One region of the Kocuria sp. TGY1127_2 genome, then DNA from elsewhere that is predicted to be linked to it. Evidence: predicted binding sites of a transcription regulator. Region 1 holds the regulator's gene; the other holds the start of a gene.
The links. Region 1 encodes LexA, which represses DNA repair genes until DNA is damaged. Its sites were predicted from a motif close to TCGAACANNTGTTCGA; they were not measured.

Region 1 (11,736 bases):
GCAAGGGTGGACAGACGCACCGCCTTTCGGGACGCAGCAGGGATCAGAGACTCGTGCACTTTTCCGTTCCCGAGGGCGGCGAGACACCGCGACCGGGAGATTTGGTGACGCTCAAGATCACCGAGGCCGCACCATTCCACCTGATTGCTGACCCTCAATCCTTCGGGTCGACAGAGTATTCCGTACGTCGCTCGCGCGCCGGGGACGCGTGGGATCGTACACAGGCGGAGTCCTGTGGTGCAGGGACCGGCAAACCCGGCACCACAAATCTCGGTATGCCCACGATCCCTCGTAAGCCGTCGCTGGACCTGACCAGCGCCTCGTAGTGGTGAATCGTCCCCTGGGGCACGAGAGGACTGAAACAGCCGTCGGCTCCGAATTGGCCACCACATCGTCGAGGTCCACGAGTCCGATTGTTGCCGTGGTCGGGCCCACAGGTACGGGAAAGTCCGATCTCGCAGTTGCCCTGGCCCGCGCCGTCGACGGCGAAATCGTCAATGCGGATTCGATGCAGTTCTATCGAGGCATGGACATCGGTACCGCCAAATTGCCGATTGACGAGCGCGGGGGAATCCCGCACCACCTCCTGGACACCCTGGACGTGCGCGAGGAAGCCTCGGTTGCCGACTTTCAAACTGCGGCTCGAAACCAATTCGACGAAATCAGGGGCCGGGGTCGTGCCCCGATCCTTGTCGGCGGTTCGGGGCTCTATGTTCGTGCCGCTCTCGACGTGCTCGAATTTCCGGGGACGGATTCTTCCGTGCGTCGACGGTTGGAAAACGACCTCGCCGTTCGCGGTCGAGGAGCACTGCTCGATCGGTTGAAGGAAATCGATCCTGAATCGGCTCATCGGGTCAAGGACGACCGACGACTGATTCGTGCGCTGGAGGTTCACGAGGTCACCGGTCGACGTTTCTCCTCGTACATGCCCCGGCGCGAGTACATTCAGCCAGCCCTGCAGATCGGTCTGGATGGCGTTCGCGCCGTGCTCCACGACAGTTTGGCTGCTCGTGTGCACACGATGGTCGACCGGGGCTTTGTCGATGAAGTCGAACGCCTGGACGGGCAAGGACTGCGGGATGGTAGGACCGCCTCGCGCGCCCTGGGGTACGCCCAAATCCTTCAGGTTCTCGACGGAGAGAAAAGCCTTGACGAGGCGGTCGAGGAAACCATCATCGCGACGAGGCAATTCGCGAGGCGGCAGACCACCTGGTTCCGTGCCGACCCTCGGGTTCATTGGCTGAATTTCACGGAGCCTTTCACCAATAACGTGAACCGAGCCGTCGAGCTGTTCCACCGAGCCACCGAGGGTTAAACTGGTGTGGTGACTTCTCAACGAACCGATGCGCCCGAGCCCACCGAGACGATCCTCGACAACTCAACGCCTGCTGCCGAATCCTCAGAAGCGGCCAGCGAACCATCATGGGGTGAGTTTGCCGGGATCACCTTGACGAAAGGCCACGGAACGGGCAACGACTTCGTGTTGCTGACCGATACGGATGGACAGCTCGAACTGGATGACGCACTGGTCGCATCGGTCTGCGACAGGCACCTTGGTATCGGGGCAGACGGTCTGATCCGAGCGATCCGGTCGGAACGGCTCGCGGAGGGGAGGAGCCTTCTTGACCTTGCTCCTCGGGCCGAATGGTTCATGGACTACCGCAATGCGGATGGTTCTGTGTCGGAAATGTGCGGTAATGGGGTGCGCGTCTTCGTTCACTACCTGATTCAGGAGGGTCTCGTGTGCCTCGAGGAAGGTCAGACCTTGACCATCGGTACGCGGGGCGGTCCCAAAACGGTCGCCAAGGTCGATTCCGGCTACGCGGTCGATATGGGCCCGTGGGGATTCATCAATGGTGACGAAGCTCGGGATTCCGGATCTGATTGTCTCGTGACGGCGCGCGGCCTGAGGACTCCTCGTCCCGGAGTGTCCATCACCATGGGGAATCCGCACACTGTGGTGGCCCTCGCCGGGGAAGAAAAGCTCGAAAAATTGGGATTGGAATCGGCTCCGACAGTGAGACCGACGCCGGCGGACGGAACCAATGTGGAATTCGTGGTTCCCATGGATTCGGAAGAGCACGAGACCGTCGGACGGATCGCCATGAGGGTTCATGAACGTGGAGTCGGGGAAACCCAGTCCTGTGGTACGGGAGCGTGCGCGGCCGCCGCGGCAACACGTTTCTGGGCAGGCGAGGACGCTCCCGATGAGTGGGTGGTTGAGGTCCCGGGAGGGGCCGTGGGAACGACGTTCGTCCTGGGGCCGGATGAGCTCGAGCACGTTGTGCTTTCGGGTCCTGCGGTCCTGGTAGGGAAAGTGGTTCTCAACTAGTCCGCGTCGGGATGTGACGTCGAACTTCGATCACGCGGAAGCCCTTCGCCGTCGCGTATCGGCCGACGTCGAAGCCTTGGCCCAAGTGCTCGTCGATCCATGGCACCAGCGAGTCCGCCCCGAGGTTCTTTTGAACCACCAGGTAGGCGCAACCGCCGAGTGCCAGCCTGGGGAGCCAAGTCAGCAGAATATCGTGGAGGACCTCCTTGCCGACCCGGATCGGAGGATTCGACCAGATGGTATCGAAGGTCAATTCAGGATCGACCTCTTCCGGCAGAGCAGCGGAAATGGTCTCGATGCCCAATGCGGCGGCGTTGCGTCGTGTCAGCTCCAAACTCCGCTGATTGACATCGATTGCCGTCACCTTCGCGAGGGGATTCCTGAGAGCCATCGTCAAGGTGATGGGCCCCCAACCACAACCGATGTCCAAGAGGGAATTTCCTGAGGGCTGAGGGACTTCTTTAAAGAGGACCGCAGTTCCTTTGTCGAGCCCTTTGGGGCTGAAGACGCCCGAGGCTGTTACTAGCTCGCGCCTCACACCGTCGAGCTCGACGGTCAGGGGACGGGTCTGCAAATCGCCTTCATCATGCGAAGAAAAGTAATGCTCAGCCATGGTGAGCGATTTTACGGCATCGTGTGTGCCCCTTGGGGTCTCCGACGCCGAGGAAGTGGCCGAGTTCTTCTCCACACATTCGCCGGATGAGGCGGCCGCCGCATCGCGGCACAGATAGAATCATCGAATACCGCGTCGTGGGGTTGCCCCGCGACAAAAGAAGAAAGGCACTATGCCCCAGAACGAAACAACCGGACCCGACGAGCAGGGCGGCTCACAGCCGAGCGATGCCCAGCTGCGGGCTACGGTGGACCGAGTGCTCGGACGATTCTCCCCTGAGGAGGAACACGAGCAGTCGATCCTCGACCGCAAGGCCCGTGAGCTGTCGGAAGACAACACACAGCACACTGACGCCGACGGGGACCAACAAGAACTCGAAGAGCGCCGCGCGCTGCGACGCGTCCAGGGGCTTTCGACCGAGCTCGAGGACGTCACCGAAGTCGAATACCGCCAGTTGCGACTCGAACGCGTGGTTCTTGCAGGTATTTGGTCGGAAGGAACGCAAACCGAAGCCGAGGACTCTTTGCGTGAACTGGCAGCTCTCGCGGAGACGGCGGGTTCGGAAGTGTTGGATGGCTTGGTTCAGCGGCGCCTCAAACCGGATCCGGGAACTTTCTTGGGATCCGGAAAAGCTCAAGAGCTCCGTGAAATCGTGAACTCGACCGGCGCCGACACCGTGATCGTCGACTCCGAATTGGCGCCGTCGCAGCGACGCGCTTTGGAGGACATCGTCAAGATCAAGGTCATCGACCGCACGTCGCTGATCCTGGATATCTTTGCGCAGCACGCCAAATCGCGTGAAGGCAAGGCTCAGGTCGAATTGGCACAGCTGGAATACCTGTTGCCGCGTTTGCGCGGCTGGGGCGAGTCAATGTCCCGTCAGGCCGGTGGTCGGGCTGCCGGTGGCGAAGGCATTGGCTCTCGCGGGCCCGGAGAAACCAAGATCGAGTTGGACCGACGTCGTATCCGCACACGCATGGCAAAATTACGTCGCGAAATCGCGGCAATGAAACCGGCACGCGAAACCAAACGACTCAACCGACGTCGCAACCACGTTCCGTCCGTTGCGATCGCCGGTTATACCAACGCCGGCAAGTCGTCGTTGCTCAACCGGCTGACGGATGCAGGCGTTCTCGTCGAAAATGCGCTGTTCGCAACCTTGGATCCCACGGTGCGCAAAGCGGAAACACCGGACGGCATCGGGTATACGCTCTCGGATACCGTTGGATTCGTTCGCTCTCTACCGACCCAATTGGTCGAGGCCTTTCGTTCGACACTTGAAGAAGTCGCCGATGCTGACGTGGTCCTGCACGTCGTTGATGTATCCCACCCGGAACCGGAAGGGCAGATTCGTGCAGTGCGCGAAGTTTTGGCCGACGTAGACGCCCGCGACGTGCCGGAGATCATCGTCCTCAATAAGGCAGACGCCGCCGACCCGTACGTCATCGAGCGTTTACGCCAACGCGAACCGCGGCACGCCGTGGTTTCGGCACGGACGGGAGCCGGAATCGAGGAGCTCAAGCAGCTCATCTCGGAAACCATCCCGCGGCCGGACGTGCGGCTGGAAATTCTGGTTCCCTATACACACGGCGAAATCGTCTCTCGTCTGCACTCCTGGGATGCCGAGATACTGTCGACCGAGTTCGAAGAAAACGGAACGAGAATGTCGGTCCTGGTGAGGCCGGATACGGCATCCGAATTGCACGAATACACGGTCTAGGACGCTTGAGCGCGCGGAGGGAAACGCACATGGACGCTGCGCTGAGGGGCGATGAGCCAGAGACTCTGCCCGGAGCAAAGGACGCGCTGGAACTGCTGGACACGGCCGTAGAGAGATCCGGTGGGCAAAGGCGGGATGGGCAGAGGCTCATGGCTGCCCACGTGGCCCAGGCCCTGGAGATGAACAAGCATCTCTTGGTCCAGGCAGGCACGGGCACTGGTAAGTCCTTGGCATATCTGGTGCCCGCGATCCGGCATTCGATAGACGCCGAATCGCCCATCGTGGTGGCCACGGCGACCCTCGCTCTCCAGTCCCAGATTGTGAACCGGGATATGCCTCGACTGCTCGAGGCTCTGAACGATCAGCTCGAACGCCCGGTCGACGTCGCCCTGCTGAAGGGGCGGAACAATTACGTCTGCCTTCATAAGCTCGAGGGCGGATACCCGGATGAGGAAGACCCCAATTCGCTCTTCTCTCTGAACTCCGAAGGGGCATCTGCCTCGGGTCATCCTGATCAGTCCAGTTCGGGACTCGCGGAAGAGGTCGTGCGTCTGCGCTCCTGGGCGGAGACAAGCGATACCGGCGACCGGGATGAGCTGTTGCCGGGTGTGAGCGACAAGGCCTGGCGCCACGTCTCGGTGACCGCATCGGAATGCTTGGGGAGAAAATGCCCGCTCGTCGAGGAATGCTTTTCCGAGCTTGCCCGGCAAAAAGCGGGAGAAGCTGACGTCGTCATCACCAATCACGCTCTCCTGGCCATTAACGCATTCGAGGGAATAGGCGTTCTTCCCGAGCACGACACGGTGATCGTCGATGAGGCACACGAGCTCGTGGACCGAGTGACCGGCGCGGTGACGGGGGCAATTTCGCCCGTCATGGTTCGGTCGGCCGCCCGGGCGATCAGGAAAAACACGAGTGCCGCCCATGAGCCGCTCAACTCTGCCGCCGAGGCCCTGGACGCAGCATGCACCGGTAAGCCTGCCGAACTCATGGCTCACGGCCTGACGCCGGACCTGCAACGAGCCATGGAACTCGTGCGAGATGCCAGCCGTGCCGCATTGTCAGACACCAAGCCGGATGGCAAGGACTCGGACGCCGGGCGACAAATGGCCCGAGCCCGATTGACCGAAGTTCTCGAGTTGGCGGAAAGAACGCTAGGCGCAGACGGCAAATACGAGGTCGTCTGGATCAGCCGCGTCGGCGGTTGGGAGCCAGGTCGGGGCTATGTGGCGGCGGCCGATACCGACCCTGCGACGATTAATGTTGCCCCGCTTTCCGTGGCGTCGCGGCTCCGGGAAGGGCTGTTCCAAGACCGAACAGTCATCTTGACCTCGGCGACATTGTCCATCGGTCATTCTTTCGATTCGGTGGCCGGATCGCTCGGGCTCAAGGGCGAGAAAGCGCCCACATGGGAAGGGCTCGACGTAGGTTCGCCGTTCGACTATCCGAAGCAGGGGATGCTCTACCTCGCTTCGGACTTGCCCAAACCGGGTAGGGGCGTTTCCGAAGAGCAATTGGAACGAATCCTCCAACTGGTCGAAGCCTCGTCAGGCGGAGCTTTAGGCCTGTTCTCGTCCAAAAGAGGCGCGGAACAGGCGGCAGAATACGTTCGGAACAATTCGAATCTGACCATTTTGGTGCAGGGGGAGTCTTCCCTCCGAGGTTTGGTCAAGGAGTTCACGGAAGACGCAGACACATGCCTCTTCGGGACCATGAGTCTGTGGCAAGGGGTAGACGTCCCGGGCCAGTCCTGCCGCTTGGTTATGATCGACCGAATCCCCTTCCCGCGCCCGGATGATCCATTGTCCTCCGCACGCACACGCGCGGTGAGCCAATCGGGAGGAAACGGCTTCATGGCGATTTCCGCGTATCATGCGGCAATTCGACTCGCACAGGGTACCGGGCGGCTGATCCGCGCTCACGACGATCGAGGCGTGGTCGCGGTGCTGGATTCCCGGTTGGCGACGGCCCGGTACGGCGGATTCTTGCGCAGCGCGCTTCCACCGCTTTGGACAACCGACAAACTGCCCATCGTCACTGCCGCTCTGAGAAGGCTTTCGGCAGACTAGCCTCCGAGCCCGCTTCGGCTCCGACCCAACCGGGAAAAGCGCTTCAGCCAGCTGGTACGACTGAAGCGCTTTTTTGACGCGACGGTGGTGGCTCAGACGGAACGAAGTACCGAAACAACCTTGCCCATGATGGTTGCGTGATCGCCGAGGATTGGTTCGTACTGACGGTTCTGCGGCAGCAGCCAGGTGTGGCCGTCCCGTTGACGGAATGTCTTGACGGTTGCTTCTTCGTCGAGCAACGCGGCGACGATATCGCCATTCTCCGCATTGTTCTGCTGCCGAACGACAACCCAATCTCCATCGCAAATTGCCGCCTCGACCATGGAGTCGCCTCGGACTTCGAGCATGAACAATTGGCCCTGCCCAACTAATTGCCGGGGGAGCGCGACGACGTCCTCGACATGCTGCTCCGCAGTAATCGGAACACCGGCCGCGATCCTTCCGACCAGGGGAACCTGAGCCGTGGAACCTTCGGCGTCGTTCTCTGGGAACAGCTGGACAACCTTCTGGTCATCGTTGCCGGGGGCCCGCTTGGCCTGGCCGTTCGGGGCGGGGGCGCTGGGGGCCTCCTCACCCAGAGGCATATCGCAGAGGACTTCTATGGCCCGCGGACGTTTGGGGTCCCGGCGTATCAGGCCCAGGCTCTCCAAGCGGGAGAGCTGATGGGTCACGCTGGACAGACTCGATAGGCCGACGATGTCACCGATTTCCCGCATGGACGGAGGGTAACCGTGCGTCGCGATGGATGAGGCAATGGCCTCGAGGATCTTGCGCTGACGCGGGGTAAGCGGCTTGGCCTGTTGAGGAAGCTGGGTGGCCACCGGTTCGTCCTTCCCTGGGGAGCTTAAGTTGTCAGTCGCCCTGTGTGTACTAGGACTACGACCGACGGAGAAAGACGCTGAGCCCTGGCTTTCAGGAAGAGAAAGAAGCGCGTCATCCAGCCGATCGAGCCGACATGTTACCTCTCAGGCTAGGCCAGTGAAGGTGGCAAATCAAACATGTGTTCTATTTTTCTCGACAGTGTTCGAATAGTTTGGTAGAACAGATGTACGAACTCGAACAAATATTCGAGTATCGATCACTCTCGCTCAACATGAAGGAATCATCTGATGCGCACCGTTCTGTCCCTTAAGAACCGCGACACGGAGTGGATCCGCCGACCAGAAGCTACTCCGTCCAAGAACTCGCCGATGACCTTGACGCGCCGCGGTCGTTTTGTGTTCTTCGGTTTGCCGCTCCTCTCGACCGTGATCATTGCAGCAGCGCTTTTGATGATGTTTTTCGCTGCAGGGACGGCCAATGCAGGCACCGAAAGTGCGGGGGTTGTGACGAAGACCGTCACGGTCGGCAGCGGTGACACTTTGTGGGATATTGCTCGGGACGTGGATCCCAGTGGGGACACCCGGGAGGCAATTGCGAAGATCAATGACCTGAACGATCTTTCGAGCGGCCGCGTTACTCCGGGACAGCGTCTTATTGTGCCGGTGATTTCCGAGGGATGATCTGCAGTCCTTAAGATGAGGGGGTGACTGATTCATTGGATGCGTTGAATAGCCTGCCCCTTCGGGATGACCTCAGGGGTCGTTCACCCTATGGGGCCCCCATGCTTGAGGTTCCTTATGCCTTGAACGTCAATGAAAATACGCATCCCGTGCCTGTGGAAGTGGTCGACGCCATTACGGATGGTGTCAGAGAGGTCGCAAAGACCCTCAATCGATACCCGGACCGCGACTTCGTCGAGCTCCGCTCCGAACTCGCCGCGTTTCTGGGCCACGAGTTGCGTACGGAAAATCTGTGGGCTGCCAACGGCTCGAATGAAATTCTTCAGCAAATCCTGCAAGTATTCGGCGGTCCCGGCAGAAGCGTGATGAGCTTCGTGCCGACTTACTCGATGTATCCGCTCTTGGCCTCCGGCACCAATACCGAATTCATCGAGGGTGAGCGCGCTGATGACTTCTCCCTCACCGCCGAGTCTGCCGCGCGGCAAGTCGCAGAAGCTCGGCCAGAGGTCACCATTCTGTGCTCTCCTAACAATCCGACGGGTACCGGCCTCGATCTCGATGTCGTCGAAGCCGTATACGAAGCTGCATCGTCGTTCAACGGCATCGTCGTGGTTGACGAGGCGTATGCGGAGTTCGCTCGTGATCCCCGACGGACCGCTCTGACGCTTTTGCCGGGGCGGCAGCGGCTCATCGTGACACGCACCATGAGCAAGGCGTTCGCCTTTGCCGGTGCCCGACTCGGCTATTTCGCGGCGGATCCGAGCGTAGTGGATGCCGTCATGCTCGTGAGGCTCCCTTATCACCTCTCGGCGATAACGCAGGCAACCGCCCTCGCAGCATTGCGCCATCGTGGGCAACTCCTGGCTAACGTCGAAAACATTAAGACTCAGCGGGACCGGATCGTCGATCACCTGCGGCGTCTGGGACTTGCACCGGCCTCATCCGACTCGAATTTCGTTTTCTTCGGGGGAATCCACGACAGTCACGGCCTGTGGAAGGATCTCCTCGAAGACGGCGTGCTGATCAGGGACGTCGGCATTGCAGGCCATCTGCGAGTCACCGCGGGCACGGAGGAAGAGACCACCGCTTTTCTCGATAGTCTGGACAAACACGTCGAAAAGCATCGCGCCCCCGGGAGCGCCGCGAGCTAGCGCTTTACGAACCGACCACAACAGCGAGGGCCGCGCCCTCTTGACCGCAGGAGAGTCATGACGACCCCATCAACGGCACGCACCGCGAGTCTTGAGCGTGAGACGAGCGAATCCAACGTGTCCGTCACGATCGACCTTGACGGAACGGGTTCATCGCACATCGAGACATCGGTTCCGTTCTACGACCACATGCTGACCGCTTTGTCCAAGCACTCGTTGATCGACATGGACATCCAGTGTTCGGGCGACACGCATATCGATGTCCACCACACCGTCGAGGACACCGCGATCGTCCTGGGAGATGCGCTCAAGAAGGCCCTCGGTGAGAAGCGCGGGATACGTCGTTTCGGCCAGGCGGCCGTCCCCTTGGATGAGGCCCTGGCTCGTGCTGTGGTCGATATTTCCGGCAGGCCCTTCCTCGTGCACACCGGTGAGCCGGCCGGTTTCGAATTCCATTTGATCGGCGGGCACTTTACGGGTTCTATGGTGCGCCATGTGCTGGAGGCCATCGCTTTTCACGCGGGGATCTGTCTCCACATGGAGGTCGTTTCAGGGAGGGATCCGCACCATATCGCTGAAGCCCAGTTCAAAGCATTGGCCCGGGCACTGCGGGAGGCGGTTGAGCCGGATCCACGTGTCGAAGGAATTCCGTCCACCAAGGGAGCTCTGTAGATGGCGTCTTCGGAGAATCCATTGAAGGATCAGGAGCCGGAGAGTTCCGACCGGCCAACGGTAACGGTCCTGGATTATGGTGCCGGCAATGTTCGCTCAGTTGTTCGAGCGCTGGAAGCCGCTGGCGCCGACGTCGTGCTCTCTCGATCCGAGCGTGACGTCCTGGGTGCTGATGGGCTGGTGGTTCCAGGAGTGGGAGCCTTTTCCGCCGTGATGGGCGCCCTGCGCGCTGCGGACGCTCCTCGCATGATCGGCCGCCGTATCGCAGGGTCTCGACCGGTGCTCGGTATCTGTGTCGGTCTGCAGGTTTTCTTCGAGCACGGTGATGAGCACGGAGAGGAGACGGATGGGCTCGGCGAGTGGCCGGGTCTCGTGGAGCGTTTGAAAGCCGACGTCGTGCCGCACATGGGATGGAACCGTGTGCAACCGCCTGCCGAGACCGTCCTTTTCCAAGGAATTGAAAACGAACGTTTTTATTTCGTGCACTCCTATGGCGTTCAGCAATGGGAATTCGACCAGACCATAGAGGTTATGAAGCCTCCGCAGGTCACGTGGTCGCATCACGGCGGACCATTCATCGCGGCGGTCGAAAACGGACCTTTGTCCGCAACTCAATTCCACCCGGAGAAATCTTCCGCCGCGGGTCTTCAATTGCTCAGAAACTGGTTGGGGTCACTGCCGCGTACAAGGCGCCTGGATACCGAGGGCGAGCCCGTCGACCTGGCCAGTAAAGACATCACACCGAGAGGAGAAGAGCCGCGATGAGCCCTATTGTCTCAGGCCTCTTGCTCATGACCTTCGGCGCATTTCTCGCCGGGGGCGCAATTTCACTCCGAAAGCAGAAAATCACGGTCATCGCCCAAATCGTTCTTTGGGTTCTCGCGGTGGTTCTTTTCGCTTACGGTTTTTACGTTACGACTCTTGATTAAGGGGACCGCATGAATCCGAATGATCGCCTGGAGCTCTTGCCCGCGGTCGACGTCGCCAACGGCCAGGCCGTGCGACTCGTCCAAGGGGAGGCCGGATCCGAAACGGGGTACGGCGACCCCGTGGAAGCGGCGCTGGCGTGGCAGGAGGCGGGTGCCGAATGGCTGCACCTGGTGGACCTGGACGCAGCTTTCGGTCGCGGCAACAACTTCGATGTGCTTCAGCGAGTCTCGCAGGCCCTGGACCTTAAAATCGAGATGTCCGGAGGCATCAGGGACGACGAATCACTGGATCGGGCTTTGAAGCTCGAACCAACCCGGATCAACCTGGGCACAGCGGCTTTGGAAAATCCGGAGTGGACCAGGCGCGTGATCGCAGAACACGGTGACCTCATCGCGGTCGGACTAGACGTCCGTGGGACCACCCTTGCGGCCCGCGGTTGGACTCAGGAAGGCGGGGATCTCTGGGAGGTCCTGGACCGGCTCAATGCCGATGGTTGTTCACGTTTTGTGGTCACCGACGTTACCAAGGACGGAACCCTGCAGGGGCCGAACACCGAATTGTTGGCGGAAGTCGCGCAACGGACGGACAAACCCGTCGTCGCTTCGGGCGGGATCTCGTCGCTCGCCGACCTCGAGGCCCTCCGCGCTATGGTTCCCCGCGGTGTCGAAGGGACCATCGTCGGAAAGGCGCTGTACGCCGGGAAGTTCACTCTCGTCGAGGCCCTCGACGTCGCGGGTCGCCCCGAAT
Region 2 (11,736 bases), 630 kb from region 1:
GGATCATCTCTCCTGTGAAGAGCAACGGATCGGCTTCTTCGGAATAATCCGGCCGGGACGAGCGGATCCGGTCCGCCGACCAGTTGCTGGCCACCCCCGGTCCGTCGCAATATATTGCTTCATGCATGAGGGCATACAACGGCTGGCCCGCAAAGGACACGGCGTTTCCGACGTCGGTCAGGAATCTCTCCGAGAGTCGTTCCGGTCCTTCTGAGAAGGCCGACTCGAGAAGGTAATGCAAGCCGTGGACGCGCGAATTTCCACCGAGGTGATGACCGAGCATCTGAAACCGATGGGCCGTGAGACGTTCGCCCGAGGCCAACCGGACGTCGTGGTTTTCGAGGAAGGACGCGATCCTCACGCCGCGGGCCTGGTCCTCGGGGTACCAGTCGTAGTATTGGGCATTGCGCTCCGCCACGCGGTCGAAAGTCGATCGGTACGTCTCTGCGGGTGAGCTGTTGATGGGAGCCAGTCCCGCGGTCATCCATGAATGAAGGAGAGAATTCGGTGCGAAGGACAAATACGTCAACGTGATGAATCCGCCGAAACTCTGCCCGAGGCTGGCCCAGCGTTTTTCCGACTCACTCGCTGTCAACGTCGCCCGCACGCATTCGGCGTCGGCCACGATCGAGTCCGCCCGGAAGTGCTCGAGGTACGCGACCTGCTTTTCGGGGGATCCAAAACGAGCCAGGCCACCCGCCGAGATCGGTGTGGAAAGACCCGTGCCTCGCTGGTCCAGAAGGACCACCCGATACGCCTTCGCCATGTGCCGGACCCAACCGGAATCCGTCATGGGCCGCGGCGAGGCCATCCCGGGACCGCCCTGGAGATAGACAAAGTACGGGCGTTCCTCCGGCTCACCTAGACCCTCTGGACCACGATGCGTTACGACGCGGGCGAAGAGATCGATCGACACACCATCTAGGCCGTGACGATCCACGTCGCTGTACTCGGTCTCGTGCCCCCACGACCAAGCGTGCGTCAACGGGACGCGGAACCGGTGGTCGGTCAGCTCCAGGTCACCAATGCGGTGGGTCGGGCCGGTGGAGTGAGGGACGGGGGATGTTCCGGGGTGAGCCATGGACCCATTCTAGGTCCCCGGGATCAGTCCCGCGGCGCATCCTTTAGGGCGCCCACGTGGTCAACACGAATCACGGGCGCCCCGACGTCGTCCGAGGACAGGAGGTCGACCTTCGCGGTGATTCCGAAGTCGAAATTGTCCTCAGGATCGGAAAAGGCCTGCCGTACCGTCCAAACATCGGGGTCGGACGTGTCCAGAGTGAGGTGGCGTGGCGAGCGGGCTTCGGCGTCGGTGAAGATGTCGTCGTACTCATCGAAGTATTCATCCATCGCCTCCGCCCACCGGTTCGCGTCCCAACCATGGTCGGCATCTAGTTCTCCGAGGAGCTTTTCCTTTTCCTCAGCGAAAAGTTCGACCCGCCGGAACATCGCGTTGCGGATCATGATCGTGAAAGCGCGCTTGTTGTCGGTCAGCTTGGGCGCGGACTCTGCCACCAAGTCTTCGAGGGAATCCTGCGTGGGCTCGACGTCCTCGCCTGAGGTCATCTTCTCCCACTCGTCGATCAGGGAGTTGTCGGTTTGGCGGATCAATTCACCGAGCCACGAGACGAGGTCCTCGAGCTCTTCGGTAAGAGCCGAGACCGGCACCGTCTGGCGCAGAGCACGGTAGGCATCGGAGAGATATCTGAGGAGGATACCTTCGGACCTGGACAGCTGGTAATACTGAACAAAATCGCCGAAACCCATCGCCCGTTCGTACATGTCCCTGACGATCGACTTGGGTGCCAATTCGAATTCGGCGATCCACGGTGCACCGGAGCGATACGTTTCGAAGGCTTCCTCCAACATTTCGGCGAGCGGCTGTGGATACGTGATGTTGTCCACCGCGTTCATCCGCTCGGTATAGTCCAGACCCTCGGCCTTCATGGCGGCGATAGCTTCCCCACGGGTCTTCTTCTCTTGGGCGTTGAGCACCTGACGAGGCTTCTCGAGGGTCGCTTCGATCACGGAAACCGCGTCCAGGGCGTAATTGGGGTCTTCCCTGTCAAGAAGTGAGAGAGCTGCGAGAGCGAAGGGGGACAACGGCTGGTTCAGTGCGAAGTTCTCTTGGAGCTGGACCGTCAACCGAACGGTCCGGCCTTCCTCGTCTGGTTCATCCAGCCGTTCGACGACTCCCGCCGCCAAGAGTTCGCGGTAGATTCCCAGCGCCTTCCGGATCAATTGAAGCTGGCGGGGCCTGGGCTCATGGTTCTCGGTCAACAATTTCTTGGCCGCGGCGAACGGGTCACCCGGACGCTCGAGGAGATTCAGAAGCATCGAGTGAGTGACAGTAAAGGTTGAGGTCAACGGCTCGGGAACGGCTTGCACGAGCTGATCGAAAGTCTTCCGGGACCAGGCCACAAAACCCTGGGGCGCTTTTTTCTTCTTCCCCCGAGTCGACTGCGCAATCTTCTTTTCATCGCCGTCGAATTTCTGCCTGGCCTTTTCCACGATCTTGGCGTTTTCGATGTCGTGTTCAGGCGCCTGCACGACGACGGTGCCAGCGGTGTCATATCCGGCGCGACCCGCGCGACCGGCGATCTGATGGAATTCACGAGCCTTGAGCCGGCGTGTCCGTTCTCCGTCGAACTTTGACAGGGCCGTGATCAACACGGTGCGGATCGGAACGTTGATGCCGACGCCCAAGGTATCGGTGCCACAGATGACCTTGAGAAGGCCGGTTTGAGCGAGCTGTTCGACGAGTCTGCGATATTTGGGCAACATGCCCGCATGGTGCACGCCGACGCCGTGGCGGACCATTTTGTTGAGGACTTTGCCGAATCCGGATGAGAACCGGAAGCCAGCAATCGACTCGGATATCCGCTCTTTCTCGTCTTTGCTGAGAATATTGAGGCTCATGAGCGCCTGAGCTTGGTCCATGGCCTGCAGCTGGGAGAAGTGAACCACGTAGACCGGTGCCTGGCCCGTGGCGACCAATTCCTCGATCGCCTCATGGACCGGTTCTTCGGAATAGTAGTAATGGAGAGGAATCGGCCTCTCCGAGCTGGTAACATATGCGGTTTCGCGGCCTGTCAGGTCCGTGAGCTCGCGCTCGAATCGGGAGACGTCCCCAAGGGTCGCGCTCATCAGGAGGAACTGGGCCTGAGGGAGCTCAAGGAGAGGGACTTGCCAAGCCCACCCGCGTTGTGGGTCGGAATAGAAGTGGAACTCGTCCATGATCACCTGTGTCACGTCGGCTCCGTCGCTTTCGCGCAGCACCACATTGGCCAGTATCTCGGCCGTGCAGCACACGATCGGGGCCTGCGCATTGACGGAAGAGTCGCCGGTGATCATGCCGACGTTTTCCGCGCCGAAGATCGCGCACAGATCAAAGAACTTCTCAGAAACCAGCGCCTTGATCGGCGCGGTGTAATAGGAACGCTGCCCCTGCGCCAGACCGGCAAAGTGGGCGGCAACCGCGACCGTCGATTTGCCGGATCCCGTCGGAGTCGCCAGGATGACATTCGCTCCTCCGGCAATCTCGAGAACTGCCTCGTCCTGAGCCGTGTAAAGCTCCATGTCCCGCGACGCAATCCACGTGGAGAAGCCTTCGTAGATCTCTTCATGACTCAGGGGATTCGAGGCGTAGTCCCCTCGGAAATAGTGATGGTCCGATTCAGCGAATCGAGGGTCCAGGGCTTCGAGAAGTTTCATTGCTCCCCATGATAACGGGCCCCACAGAGGGCTACGGCCGCGGAGACATGCGGTGTGGAGAACTTCGTCAGTTCTGGTTCTGCCGCGGGATAATGATTACGGTCATCCACGAAACCAGGAGTCACGCATGAGCGAAGCCTTTCCCACCGACCTCGAGATCGCCCAGGCCGCCACACTTGAACCCATCGCGGACGTTGCCGCACGCGCGGGAATCCCTGAGAGCCGACTCGAACCCTATGGCAGGCACGTTGCCAAAATCGAGCTCGATTCCACGCCTGACGCAAGGCGGCGGGGCAAATACGTGGTCGTGACGGCGGTTACCCCGACGCCGCTCGGTGAGGGAAAAACCGCCACTAGCGTTTCGCTGGCCCAGGGGATGTCCGCCACCGGCCGAAATGCGATGCTTACCCTCCGTCAGCCGTCGATGGGCCCGACCTTCGGAATCAAAGGCGGCGCTGCCGGCGGTGGATATTCCCAAATCGTTCCGATGGAGAAACTCAATCTTCACCTGACCGGGGATTTCCACGCGGTGACCGCGGCCCACAACATGCTCGCGGCCATCCTGGACAATCACTTGCACTTTGGCAACGAACTTCACATCGACGAACGAACCATCACGTGGCGTCGCGTCCTCGACGTCAATGACCGGGCGCTGCGCAACGTCGTCATTGGGCTCGGGGAACGGGCGGATGGAGTGACCCGGCAAACGGGATTCGACATCACCTCCGCCAGCGAAGTAATGGTGATCCTGTCATTGGCCAAGGGATTCGACGACCTTCAGGACCGCCTGGCGCGAATCGTCGTCGGTTTCAACCACGATGGCGCACCCGTTACCGCTCGAGACCTCAAGGCGGATGGTGCGATGGCCGTGATCCTGGCCGACGCGATCAAACCGAACCTCATGCAGACACTGGAGCACAGTCCGGCCCTGATCCATGCGGGCCCGTTCGGGAACATCGCGACGGGGAACTCATCGATTGTGGCGGATTACGTGGGCCTGGAACATTCGGATTACGTCATCACCGAAGCCGGCTTCGGCGCTGACATGGGAGCTGAACGATTCTTCAACGTCAAATGCCGCACCAGTGGCCTTCGACCCGATGCCGCGGTGCTGGTGGTCACCGTGAGGTCGCTCAAGTCCCATTCCGGCCGTTACAACATCGCTCCCGGCCGACCGCTGCCGGCAGAGATGCTGGAGGAGAGCCCGGAGGACGTCCTTGCCGGAGCCCCGAATCTTCGCAAGCACCTGGAGATTGTGCGATCCTTCGGGGTCTCGCCCGTGGTGGCCATCAACGCTTTCCCCACGGATCACGATTCCGAACATCAGGTCATCCGTGAGATCGCCCAAGAAGCCGGCGCAGAGGCCGCCATTCATCGGGGCGTGGCCTTGGGCGGAGCCGGGGCGACGGAACTTGCTGACTCCGTCGCTCGGGCTTGCGAGGAGCCGGGAGAACTTCAATTCACCTACGACGTGAACGACCCCATCCTTCACAAGATCGAGAAAGTGGCCACGAATATCTATGGTGCCGACGGCGTGGATCTGAGCGCGGCCGCGGCACAACAGCTCGACCGGTACGAAAGACTGGGCTTCGGCAATCTTCCGGTCGTTATCGCCAAGACGCACCTGTCCATTTCTTCCGATCCGGGGCTCAAGGGCGCCCCTAGCGGCTGGAGGCTCCCGGTTCGGGAAGTTCGCCTTGCCGCAGGGGCGGGTTACGCCTACGCCATCTGCGGAACCATGAGGACTATGCCGGGACTTTCGCGCCACCCCGCGGCGGAACGTATCGGATTCGACGACGCCGGGAGCATGCAGGGGCTCTTCTGACCCGAGGACTCCACACGCAACAGACCCCCGATCCGAGAAGTCCACTCCTTGCCCGGAACGGGGGTCTCACTTATGGATAGGTTGTACTACCAGCCGCGTTCGGCCCATTCCTGCAGGTGAGGCCGTTCGGCTCCCAGCGTGGTCGAATCGCCGTGACCGGGCAGGATCACGGTCGCGTCATCGTAGACGTCGAAAATCTTGGTCGTGACGTCGTGGAGGAGTGATTCGAACGCTTCGGGGGAACCCGTCTTTCCGACGCCGCCAGGGAACAAGGAGTCACCGGTGAAGATGTACGTGGGACCTTCTTCCGGCGTGTAAGCCAATGCTATGGAGCCGGGTGTGTGCCCTGACAGTCCGATCACATCCAACGAGAACCCCTCCAGATCGGCGGTGTCGCCGTCTTCGAACGTAATGTCCATCGGTACGTTGATATCGGACTCGTCCTCGGCTCCACATGCGGTCAGCGCCTCGGACCGAGATTTGATCTCGGGCAGGGCCCGGACGTGGTCCCAGTGCGAGTGGGTCGTGACGATCAACTGCACGTTTCCGCAGCAGGCACATTGGGCGTCGACGTCGTGGGCGCCGGCGGCCACGAGCCGTGATATTGCGTCGGGATCATCCGCCGCATCGATCAGGAGCTGAGTACCCGTTTGCTTGCAGGTCACCAGATAGACCTTGTTGTCCATCTCGGAGACGCTGATATAACGGATGGTGACGTCACTCAGATCGATCTTTTCGGTAGCGATTGCCATCATGCTCTCGAGTGTAGGTCGTATCCGGCTCTCGCGCGCAACCCGCGCGAGGGTGACGTTCACCCTGGGCCGATTCCAACCCCGAAAAGTCACAGGTTCGTTAGAATAAATCTTCGAATGGATGGGCCCGCGTTCGGATGCGGACTCCCGATCATTAGCAACCACGCAGACAGGCAGTTCATGACCACTCAGCACATTCAGGGACACGAACCCGGTACCCCACAAGACCTCACCCGTATCCTCGTGAAGGGCGCCCGGGAGAACAACCTCAAGAATGTGGATCTGGATATCCCGCGTAACGCAATGATCGTCTTCACCGGACTTTCGGGCTCGGGCAAATCGTCGCTGGCTTTCGACACCATCTTCGCCGAAGGGCAACGTCGGTACGTGGAGTCTCTCTCAGCCTATGCGCGAATGTTTTTGGGGCAGGTCGACAAGCCTGACGTGGACTTCATCGAGGGCCTGTCGCCGGCAGTGTCCATCGATCAGAAATCGACGTCCAAGAATCCGCGGTCCACGGTCGGAACGATCACCGAGATCTACGACTACATGCGTCTCCTGTGGGCTCGGATCGGGCACCCGCATTGCCCGATCTGCGGTGAGCCCATCGAGAAGCAGACCCCCCAGGCGATCGTCGACCAGCTGATGGCCTATCCCGAGCGGACTCGTTTGCAGGTTCTTGCGCCGATGGTTCGCTCGCGCAAGGGCGAGTTCGCCGATCTCTTCGCTTCCTTGACCCAACAGGGTTATTCGCGAGCCATCATCGACGGCGAGCAGGTTCAGCTCTCCGAGGCCCCCAAACTCAAAAAGCAGTACAAGCACACGATCTCCGTGGTGGTGGATCGCTTGGTCATCAAGGAATCGATCCACCAACGGCTCACGGATTCGATCGAGACCGCCCTCGGTCTCGCGGACGGCCGCGTTGTCGTGGACTTCGTCGACGACGAATCTGAGGACAGCCAAAGAACTTTCAGCGAGAATCTGGCCTGCCCCAACGAACATCCGATCGAGACCACGGAGATCGAGCCCAGGGCCTTCTCATTCAACAGTCCATTCGGCGCGTGTTCTGAGTGCGACGGCATCGGGTCACGCCTGGAAGTCGATGAGGGGCTGGTCATACCCGACCCGGAGAAGAGCTTGGGCGAGGGCGCTATCGCCCCTTGGTCCCAAGGAAAATCCACCACGGAGTACTGGCTTCGGTTGCTTGCGGGTTTGGGCAAGGAAGTCGGTTTCGACCTCAACACGCCCTGGAAAGATCTCTCCAAGAAGGCGCGGAACGCCATCCTGGACGGCAAGGACTTCAAGGTCGAGGTCTCATACCGGAACAGGTTCGGTCGCGAACGCCGCTATACGTCCGGCTTTGAAGGCGTGTACGCCTACATCAAGCGCAAGCATGAAGAAACTGAGTCCGACTGGGCCAAGGACCGCTATGAGCAGTACATGCGGCAGGTCGCCTGCCCAGCCTGCAATGGGGCACGGCTCAACCCGACGATGCTGGCCGTCACGGTCGGTGGGGCCTCGATTTCCGAGGTCACGTCCATGTCCATGACCGACGCACAAAGGTTCATGCAGGGACTCGAGCTGACCGAACGCGAGTCGAAGATCGCCGACCAGGTGCTCAAGGAGATTCATGCGCGTCTTCAATTCCTCTTGGACGTGGGGCTTGACTACCTGAATCTCGAGCGTGCAGCTGCCACCCTGTCGGGCGGTGAGGCCCAGCGCATACGTCTGGCGACGCAAATAGGTTCAGGGCTGGTAGGAGTGCTGTACGTGCTCGACGAACCCTCTATCGGTCTGCACCAGCGGGACAACCGACGTCTGATCGAAACCCTGACCAAATTGAGAGACCTCGGCAACACCCTGATCGTCGTTGAACATGACGAGGACACGATCAAGGAGGCCGACTGGGTCGTCGACGTTGGCCCCGGGGCCGGGGAGCACGGTGGTGAGATCGTCCACTCGGGCCCTTACGAGGAGTTGCTGACGAATCAACGGTCATTGACCGGTGCATACCTCGACCGACGTCGTGAAATATTGTTGCCAGCCAAACGCAGGAAAATCGACAAGAAACGTATGGTCAAGGTCGTCGGAGCCAAGGAGAACAACCTCCGGGGGATCGACGTGTCATTTCCGCTGGGGGTGTTCACAGCCATTACCGGAGTCTCCGGTTCGGGAAAATCAACCCTGGTCAACGACATCCTCTATACATCCCTGGCCAACCAACTCAACGGAGCGAAGCAGGTTCCGGGCCGACACCAGCGTGTCGAGGGGCTGGAGCATCTGGACAAAATCGTTCACGTGGACCAGAGCCCTATCGGTCGAATGCCGCGTTCCAACGCCGCAACGTACACCGGCGTGTTCGATCACATCCGAAAGCTGTTCGCCGAGACGAATGAAGCGAAAGTTAGGGGTTACCTTCCCGGGCGCTTCTCGTTCAATGTCAAAGGAGGTCGTTGCGAGGCCTGCCATGGCGACGGGACGCTCAAGATCGAGATGAACTTCCTCCCGGATGTCTTCGTGCCGTGCGAAGTTTGCCATGGCGCCCGCTACAACCGGGAAACCTTGGAGATCCGATACAAGGGCAAGACCATCGCTGACGTTCTGGACATGCCCGTCGAAGAAGCCGCCGAATTCTTCTCGGCCTTCACTCCTATCGCCCGTCACTTGAATACTCTCGTCGACGTGGGGCTTGGGTACATCCGGCTCGGACAGCCTGCACCGACGCTCTCCGGTGGCGAAGCGCAGCGCGTCAAATTGGCCTCGGAACTTCAGAAGCGTTCAAACGGGCGCACGATCTACGTGCTCGACGAACCGACTACTGGCCTGCACTTCGAGGACATCAGCAAGCTGCTTCATGTTCTCCAGGGGTTGGTCGAGAAGGGCAATACGGTGCTGACGATCGAACACAATTTGGATGTCATCAAGTCTGCAGATTGGATCGTGGATATGGGTCCCGAGGGAGGATCCGGTGGGGGCCAGGTCGTTGCGGAAGGAACCCCTGAGCAAGTGGCCGGTATCGAAAGCAGCCACACGGGCTACTTCCTGGCCGAAATTCTGGGTGAGCGATGAGTACGCGTGCGACTGCCACCGTCCTCTTCGACTTGGACGGAACACTGCTCGATCCGGCGGGTGCAATCACGGAAGGTCTATCCGATGCGATCGCTGCTCACGGTTTCGAACGGCCCACCCCGGAGATCCTTCGCAAATTCGTGGGGCCATCGACTGACCAGTCGTTGAACAGGTACACGGACATTCCGGGAAAATATCACCGGGAAATCCTGGCGACCTATCGAGGAGGCTACCTGGAGCGAGCTCGGGCCTCATCGAAGCTGTATCCCGGAATGCTGGAGTTGCTTCAAGATTTGTCCCAGCTCCCTGCGGCGATTGGCCTTGCGACGCAAAAGCCCCTTCCGACCACCGAGAAGTTGTTGGACGATTTTGACATCGCTCAGTACTTCGACGTGGTCTCGGGGTCCCGCGACGAACTCCAACCAGCCACGATGCATCTTCCTGCCGACAAAGCCGGGGTCATCGACCGTGCCTTTCGCCTTCTCGACCAGCGTGTTGGGCAGAACCCCGAGTACGGCGGGGCAGACCCGGAACGAGCGGTCATGATCGGAGACCGGGAGTACGACGTCGCTGGGGCAACGACCCACGGGATTCCGTGTATCGGCGTTTCTTGGGGCTTCGCCTCCGAAGATGAACTAGCCGGCGCGGGTGCCGTGACCGTCGTGGACGACGCCGCGCAATTACGGGCGGCCATTGCCCAAGAAACCGGCCTCGAATCGCTGGCCAACGCATAGTGAACCAGCTCGCATCGGTACATCATTTCGGCGACCGTGCATCGTCGGGGAAACGGGTACAGTAATCTCGACGATTCTTTGTGAGGGGAGCAATCCGTGAAGCTGTACCACTTGGCGCAAACCACCGTCACCGGCTTAATGAAGATCGGGTTCAGGGCCCGAGTGACAGGGCTAGAGGATTTTCCGAAATCCGGTCCGGTGATTGTGGCCTCGAACCACAAAGCGTTTTTGGACAGCGTGATCATATCTGCATTGATGCCGCGCAGAGTGGCCTTTCTGGCCAAGGCAGAATACGTCAATTCGCCTGGTATCAGGGGAAAAGCCATGAAGGCACTGTTCGAATTGATCGACATCATTCCGGTGAACCGGTCGGACCAGACGGGGCGACTCAAAGCACTGGAAAAAGGTTTGGAGCGTTTGGACCAGGGGCAGGTTTTCGGAATCTATCCCGAGGGAACGCGCTCCAGGGACGGGTTTCTGTACCGCGGTCGGATCGGGGTGGCTTGGCTTGCCCACAAAACCGGAGCCCCCGTGGTCCCGGTGGGGCTCATCGGCACGGACAAGCTGCAGCCCTCGGGGTCTCGGATGATCCGTCCGGTCCGATTCACCGTTCGCGTGGGAAAGCCCTTGTACTTCGACAAGCTCGGAGATCAGCAGACGGGCAAGCAACGACGCGAAACCACGGACATCATCATGGACCATATCGCCCAGCTCTCCGGCCAATCCCGCAAGGACGAGTACAACACGTCGCCGTCGCTCGAGAAGGATGCGGGAACCACCGACTGAGTGCAGGAGAAGGAGGAAACAGAGTAGATGGCAAACCCGGCAAGCTATAGGCCTGCCTCGGGCGAGATCCCCACCCAGCCGGGTGTGTATCGCTTCCGGGACGAGTTCGGACGTGTGATTTACGTCGGCAAGGCCAAAAATCTACGAAACCGCCTGAACTCTTATTTCCAACGTCCTCAACAGCTCCCGCCCAAGACCTATGCCATGGTGCATACCGGAGCGAGCGTCGAGTGGACTGTTGTCGGCTCCGAAATGGAATCGCTCCAGCTGGAATACACATGGATCAAGCAGTACACGCCGCGATTCAACATCATGTACCGGGACGACAAATCCTATCCTTACCTTGCCGTCTCCATGGGGGATCGTTTTCCGCGCGCCCAAGTTATGCGCGGGGCCAAGAAAAAGGGCACACGTTACTTCGGCCCGTTTTCACAGGCCTGGGCAATCCGAGAAACCCTGGACTCTTTGTTGCGGGTATTTCCCGTTCGAACCTGTACCAGGGCCGTTTTCAAACGCGCCGAGCTTGCGGACAGGCCCTGCTTGCTGGGTTACATTGATAAGTGTTCGGCCCCTTGCGTCGGTCGCATCAGCGAAGAGGACCACAAGGATTTGGCCGATCAGTTGTGCAAATTCATGGCGGGGGATTCCGAGAAGTACATCAAGAAACTCGCCACCGACATGCAGAAATCCGCGGAGAACATGGAGTTTGAGCACGCTGCGAAATTGCGGGACGACATCGAAGCTCTTCGCAAGGCTTTCGAACGAAACGCCGTCGTGCTCTCCGATTCCGTGGACGCTGATCTGTTTGCGTTCCACGAGGATGAGCTCGAAGCCGCCGCTCAGGTTTTCCACGTAC

Region 2: the regulator LexA is predicted to act here: its motif matches at 6,393-6,408, upstream of uvrA (excinuclease ABC subunit UvrA).

Annotation. Positions count from the first base shown of each region.
Region 1 covers NZ_AP022834.1:2,024,106-2,035,841, reverse strand. The annotation lists gene miaB (tRNA (N6-isopentenyl adenosine(37)-C2)-methylthiotransferase MiaB) at 1-326, shown strand, start outside; gene miaA (tRNA (adenosine(37)-N6)-dimethylallyltransferase MiaA) at 380-1,315, shown strand; gene dapF (diaminopimelate epimerase) at 1,367-2,332, shown strand; gene sake_RS09095 (class I SAM-dependent methyltransferase) at 2,325-2,945, opposite strand; gene hflX (GTPase HflX) at 3,118-4,665, shown strand; gene sake_RS09085 (ATP-dependent DNA helicase) at 4,695-6,734, shown strand; gene lexA (transcriptional repressor LexA) at 6,827-7,555, opposite strand; gene sake_RS09075 (LysM peptidoglycan-binding domain-containing protein) at 7,844-8,236, shown strand; gene sake_RS09070 (histidinol-phosphate transaminase) at 8,260-9,387, shown strand; gene hisB (imidazoleglycerol-phosphate dehydratase HisB) at 9,445-10,059, shown strand; gene hisH (imidazole glycerol phosphate synthase subunit HisH) at 10,060-10,824, shown strand; gene sake_RS09055 (hypothetical protein) at 10,821-10,988, shown strand; gene priA (bifunctional 1-(5-phosphoribosyl)-5-((5-phosphoribosylamino)methylideneamino)imidazole-4-carboxamide isomerase/phosphoribosylanthranilate isomerase PriA) at 10,998-11,736, shown strand, end outside.
Region 2 covers NZ_AP022834.1:1,389,342-1,401,077, forward strand. The annotation lists gene sake_RS06330 (alpha/beta fold hydrolase) at 1-1,081, opposite strand, end outside; gene sake_RS06335 (RNA helicase) at 1,105-3,714, opposite strand; gene sake_RS06340 (formate--tetrahydrofolate ligase) at 3,842-5,539, shown strand; gene sake_RS06345 (MBL fold metallo-hydrolase) at 5,626-6,294, opposite strand; gene uvrA (excinuclease ABC subunit UvrA) at 6,472-9,360, shown strand; gene sake_RS06355 (HAD hydrolase-like protein) at 9,357-10,094, shown strand; gene sake_RS06360 (1-acyl-sn-glycerol-3-phosphate acyltransferase) at 10,233-10,880, shown strand; gene uvrC (excinuclease ABC subunit UvrC) at 10,908-11,736, shown strand, end outside.